DNA from 2 places in the Lactococcus sp. LG606 genome. Region 1 is predicted to be linked to the other one. Evidence: predicted binding sites of a transcription regulator. Region 1 holds the regulator's gene; the other holds the start of a gene.

Region 1 (3,181 bases):
GGCAATGAAATTTGAGTAGAAGTTACACCTGAAAGGTCTTTTTTCGCTTTTTCAGCTGCATCTTTCAAACGTTGAAGGGCCATTTTATCTTGTGAAAGATCAATGCCGTTTTCTTTCTTGAATTCTGCGACCATGTAATCAATGATGGCTTGGTCAAAGTCATCACCACCAAGTTTGTTGTTACCTGCTGTTGACAATACATCGAAGACACCATCACCTAGTTCAAGGATTGAAACGTCAAATGTACCACCACCAAGGTCAAAGACAAGAATTTTTTCATCTTTGTCTTGTTTATCCATACCGTAAGCAAGAGCTGCTGCTGTTGGTTCGTTAACGATACGTTCTACTTCAAGACCAGCGATTTTACCAGCATCTTTTGTTGCTTGACGTTGTGCATCGTTGAAGTATGCTGGGACTGTAATAACTGCTTTTTCAACTTTTTCGCCCAAGTATGCTTCAGCTGTTGCTTTCAAGTTTTGAAGAATCATTGCTGAAATTTCTTGAGGTGTGTACTCTTTACCACCGGCAGAAACTTTTTCACTTGTACCCATTTTAGATTTGATTGAGATGATTGTATCTGGGTTTGTTACGGCTTGGCGTTTTGCAGCATCACCAACTTGAATTTCACCATTTTTAAAAGCAACAACAGATGGTGTTGTGCGATTTCCTTCTGGATTTGGAATAATTTTTGCTTCAGTTCCTTCGAGAACTGCTACTGCTGAGTTTGTTGTACCAAGGTCAATACCAATAATTTTAGACATATGCTTTACCTCTTTTTTTATTTTATTGTTTTTATCTATTCTTATAGTTTAAGGACATTTCGGTCACTTATTGTTTCTTATTGTGCAACAACGACCATTGCTGGACGAAGGATACGATCATGGATTTGGTAGCCTTTTTGGAAGACTTGAACGACATGATCTGCAGGATGCTCATCATCAGCTGGGACAGTTTGCACAGCCATATGGAAGTTTGGATCAAAGGCTCCGTCTGCTTTGACCTCTGTAACGCCTTCTTCTTTAAGTGCGTTGATCAAGCTTTCTCGTGTCATTTCTAAACCTTTTTTGACATCTTCTGTTAATCCTTCAACAGCAAGTGCACGCTCCAAGTTATCTAAGCTTGGCAAAATCTTTTTCGCCAAATCTTGTGAGCGATATTTCAAGATACTAGAACGTTCTTCGTTGGCACGGCGTTGAATATTTTGGATTTCTGCACTGATACGGAGAAATTTATTTTCCCATTCTTCAGCCTTTGCTACAGCTGCATCAAGCTCAGAAACTTCTTCTTCGACGATATCTTCAAGTGCTTCTTCAGTAATCTCTTCGACAACTTCTTCTTCCTGATCTTTTTTCTTTAATTCTTCTTTATTTTCTTCAGCCATATTGTTTCCTTTTCTTTTAAATAATTTCATATATTAACTTATCTCATAATGGTTACCATCAAGGTAACGATAGTAGTCCATGAGTTTCATACTTAAGACTTTCGCAAGTAAGTCCAGTGTACTCAAGGTTTTCTGATAATCTTGTTCTACAGGACCAATGACTGTCAGCGTTCCTAAACCACGATATGGAATAACAAACTTTTGACTGATCAACGTTAGGTTAGCAAAATAAGACATATTGTCAATGACAACCGAACGCATCTCATCTGTACTTGTTAATTCTCGTATTTCTTGAGCCATACGTGTATCATCGCTTAAAATTTTATAAAGCTCAGAAAGATTGTCTGTGGCAAAATCAAAGACATATTCACGTCCGCTACTTGTCAAATGCTCTGTGAACAAATCTGCAAAGACGGATTCAAAGAGCTCCAAGACATCACCAGTTGTTTTAAAGTAACGCTGTACTATCTGTGGGATATCCGTCCTCAACGCATAATGCACATCAAGAACTTTCTTACCCACTAAACGTTCTTTAATCAACCGTGTAAAGACTTGCAAGTCATGTTCACTCATACTTTTGGGGAGTACAAACTGATTTGTCCGAAGTTCGCCTGTCGCTAAGGTCATCACTGTCAACATCGAGTGATTATCTAAAGTGACAAGTTCAAAGGACTGTAAGACTTGCTCTTTCTGAGGAACATTAAGTACGAAAGAAGTTAAGCCGGTCAATCTTGAGAGAACTTCACTTGCTCTTTCAAATAAATCCGATAAGCGATAAAACTCACCATCAAAGGATTTCATAATTTGAAAAAGATCATTTTGTGTAAATTCTTCCAAGCGCAATACATTTTCTACAAAGTATTTGTAACCTGAAATACTAGGAACACGCCCACTTGATGTATGTTCTTTTTGAATGAGTCCAAGATTTTCCAAGGCTTTCATATCATTTCTGATTGTCGCACTTGATGCTTTAATCTGTTCCAATAAAGCTTTAGAACCAACGGGTGTGTGCTCTTTAGCGTAAAGTGAGACAATCAAATCCAAAATCTGTTGTTGCCGTTCTGTAATCATCTTTGTCTCCTTTCTTCGCTTTTAGCACTCACCACCCTCAAGTGCTAACAATATTATTATAACCCTTATCTCCTATCTTGTCAAGCAATAAAACCAAAAATTAGCACTCTTTTTTATAGAGTGCTAATTTTTGGTTTTTTTAAATAAATCCTACTTCTTTAGCAATGAAACGGATGCTAAAGAGACTAACAAGCATGACAGCTAGTGGAAATAATAGCGCTAGATTTTGCTGATGCATGAGATATTGATAGCCCCAATCAACAATTACCAGCACAGCCGCTATCTCTAAAATCCATAGTCCCACACTGAAAAAGCGGAGTATGAGTAAGATGAGAAGGAAGACCAAGAGTATTTCTATTATATTTTGCCATTGGGCTACTGGAGCCAGAGTTTTATTGATAAATCCCGTTATTGTGCGGCTTGTATTTTGAAAAACCGTCGTAAAGGTATTGGGTGATGCTAAAAGCCGTTGTGCAATAATCATTAAAGTATAGAGAAATAAGGCAATATTAGCATATAAAATCAAGTAGGCTTTATTCAACATTGTTGTGTGACTCCTTTTAACGCCCTTTATTTTACTGGGGCAATAACTTCAAATATTCTTCAAGTGTAAGGTTGTGTTTTGTCATATATTTGGCATTATCCACACCTACATAACGAAAATGCCAATCCTCATAATCCACACCAGTGGATGCTTTTCCGCCTTCCGGGAAACGTAGTACAAAACCG
Region 2 (3,181 bases), 210 kb from region 1:
TTGAAGGGTGTAGATAAATAAAATGATTGCAACGTATAATAAAAATGTTGGTGATGTCCTCATGCTGATTGTGGCAAACAATGAGGGAGCAGAAGTAACTTACGAACGTAAGGCGGATGTTGCGCGTATCTTCCGTGAAGATACAGGACAAACAGTGGGCTGGAACATTTTCGATATAAAAAAAGACTGGCCAGATTTGGCTCAAGGACAGAATGATTTATCTGAGCATCAAGTAACGGAACTTAATGTAAAACTTAAGGCAGCTGGCTTTGACGAGCAGCTTACATATGATGGCCAACCTAAATTTGTAGTCGCTGAGATTTTAACGATGGAGGATCATACAGACAGCGATCATTTACATGTGTGCCAAGTAGAAGTTGGTCTAGATGCACCAGTTCAAATCGTTTGTGGTGCTCCTAATGCCGTTGTTGGTATGAAAACAGTAGCGGCTTTACCTGGTGCAATGATGCCTTCTGGTTCTTTAATCTGGTCAGGCGCTTTGCGTGGCGTACCTTCTTATGGCATGCTGTGCTCGGCACGAGAGCTTGACTTACCAAATGCACCACAAGTTCGTGGTATCATCGAATTGAATGCAGATTTAGAAGCTGGATCAGCTTTTGATGCAACAAGCATGTGGCAAGCCTAAATATAAAATAATAAAGACCTTAGTGAAAGCTGAGGTCTTTTTTCGTACAAAAAGTAAGGAGGTGTCAAAATGAATAAAACGTTACTTGTTGGCCGACTCGTTGCAGATCCAGAACTCACTAAAACATCTAATGGGAAAAGCCTATTGAGAATAAATCTTGCTGTCAAACGACGCTATAAAAATGCTTCAGGTGAAAAAAATACAGACTTTGTCGCTTTGGTCTTTTGGGAGAAACAGGCGGAACACTGTACATCCTATGCTAAAAAAGGCGCCCTACTTGCTGTGGAAGGGGAGATACGAACCAGAAATTATGTGGACAAGCAGGAACAAAAACGCTATGTGACAGAAGTGTTGGTAAAAACTTTTGACCTTTTGGAAAGTCGCGCGACAGTTGCCATGCGACAAGATTCTATAGAAAATAGTGCTCTTAATTTAAAAGAAGATGAATTACCGTTTTAAATTGAAAAAAGCGTTTTCTTTTGATAGGATGAGAACAGGAAAGTGAGGAGGGAAAAATGGTAAAGGCAAAAACGAAAAAAGAGTTGATTTCCTTTTCAGAAGAAAACTGGAAAAAGCTGTGTCATTTGGTTGACACACTACCTTTAGAAGCACAAACGGCAACTTTTGCCTTTGGCCAAGAGAAGGGAAAAGAGGCACATTGGGGGCGAGATAAGAATATCCGTGATGTGTATGCCCATCTTTATGAGTGGCAAGTACTTTTACAAAATTTTGTAAAAAGTAATGTTTCAGGAAACTTTCAAAGCTTTTTACCCACACCCTATACTTGGAAAAACTATGCGACAATGAATCAAGAAATCTGGGAAAAGCATCAAGCTACTCCTTATGAAGAAATAAAGGAAAAACTTGCTACAAGCCACCTAAGAACTATCCAGTTATTGCAACATTTTTCAGATGAAGAGCTTTATACGAAGCAATTTTATCCTTGGACTGGGACAACATCTTTAGCGCAGTATTTTCAGTCATCATTGGCTTCACATTACGAGTGGGCCTTGAAGAAACTCAGGCTTCATAAGAAAACGATTTAAAAAAATAAAAAAAGAAGTTTTTTTCTTGACTAATTTTGACCTTCGCGGTAAAATAAGATATATAAATTAGCACTCCAACTTAAAGAGTGCTAAAATAACATAAAATGGAGGAATAACATGTTGAAACCCTTAGCGGATCGCGTTGTATTGCGTATAAAAGAGGAAGAAGAAAAATCTTTAGGTGGGATCGTCTTGGCCTCAGCAGCACAAGAGAAACCACAAGTTGCAGAAGTTGTGGCAGTAGGCCCAGGTAAAACAACTCCTCATGGTACAGTTATTACACCAACAGTGCAAGTTGGTGATGCAGTTCTCTTTGAAAAGTTTGCCGGTACAAATGTAAAATTTGAAGGCGAAGATTTCTTGATTATCAAAGAATCTGAAATTCTTGCGATTGTTTAAGGAAAATAAAGACAGGAGATAATAAAAAAATGGCAAAAGATATTAAATTTTCATCAGATGCTCGTTCAGCAATGGTTCGTGGTATTGATATTTTAGCAGATACAGTAAAAACAACACTTGGTCCTAAAGGTCGCAATGTTGTTCTGGAAAAATCATATGGTAGTCCACTTATCACGAATGATGGTGTAACCATCGCAAAAGAAATTGAATTAGAAGATCACTTTGAAAATATGGGGGCAAAATTAGTCAGTGAAGTGGCCTCAAAAACAAATGATGTTGCGGGTGATGGTACTACAACAGCGACTGTTTTAACACAAGCGATTGTTCGTGAAGGTTTGAAGAACGTAACTGCTGGAGCTAATCCAGTGGGCATTCGTCGTGGTATTGAGTTGGCAACTGAAACAGCAGTAAAAGCACTCAAGGAATTATCTATTCCAGTATCTGGTAAAGAAGCTATTGCACAAGTTGCCTCTGTTTCTTCTCGTTCAGAAAAGGTTGGAGAGTATATCTCAAATGCCATGGAAAAAGTTGGTAACGATGGTGTTATTACTATTGAAGAATCAAAAGGTATGCAAACTGAACTTGAAGTTGTAGAAGGTATGCAGTTTGACCGTGGTTACTTGTCACAATATATGGTGACAGACAATGAAAAAATGGTGGCCAACCTTGATAACCCATATATCTTGATCACAGATAAGAAGATTTCAAATATTCAAGAAATCTTACCATTACTTGAACAAATTTTGAAAACAAATCGTCCTTTACTTATTGTGGCAGATGATGTTGATGGTGAGGCATTACCAACCCTCGTGTTGAACAAAATCCGTGGTACTTTCAATGTTGTAGCGGTTAAGGCTCCAGGCTTTGGTGACCGCCGCAAGGCCCAACTTGAAGATTTAGCAATCCTCACAGGTGGTACAGTAATTACGGAAGAGCTTGGTTTAGAACTTAAAGATGCAAGCTTAGATGCACTTGGTCAAGCCAATAAAGTAACTGTTGATAAAGAACATACGACAATCGTTGAAGGTGCCGGTTCAGCAGATGCTATTGCTACTCGTGTAGCAACAATTAAAGCTCAAGTTGAACAAAC

The links. The regulator HrcA, encoded in region 1, represses chaperone genes, less so after heat shock. The targets are predictions, from matches to a motif close to TTAGCACTCNNNNNNNNNGAGTGCTAA.
Region 2: a site for HrcA is predicted at 1,759-1,785, ahead of groES (co-chaperone GroES). Genes of this name have one in related genera too.

What each region holds. Positions count from the first base shown of each region.
Region 1 covers NZ_CP071301.1:40,489-43,669, reverse strand. Annotated here, with positions in the region: gene dnaK (molecular chaperone DnaK) at 1-761, opposite strand, end outside; gene grpE (nucleotide exchange factor GrpE) at 839-1,411, opposite strand; gene hrcA (heat-inducible transcriptional repressor HrcA) at 1,415-2,452, opposite strand; gene J0J35_RS00240 (hypothetical protein) at 2,592-2,996, opposite strand; gene J0J35_RS00235 (M15 family metallopeptidase) at 3,028-3,181, opposite strand, start outside.
Region 2 covers NZ_CP071301.1:2,009,898-2,013,078, forward strand. Annotated here, with positions in the region: gene J0J35_RS09910 (thioredoxin family protein) at 1-21, shown strand, start outside; gene ytpR (YtpR family tRNA-binding protein) at 23-646, shown strand; gene J0J35_RS09920 (single-stranded DNA-binding protein) at 716-1,105, shown strand; gene J0J35_RS09925 (ClbS/DfsB family four-helix bundle protein) at 1,162-1,692, shown strand; gene groES (co-chaperone GroES) at 1,810-2,091, shown strand; gene groL (chaperonin GroEL) at 2,121-3,181, shown strand, end outside.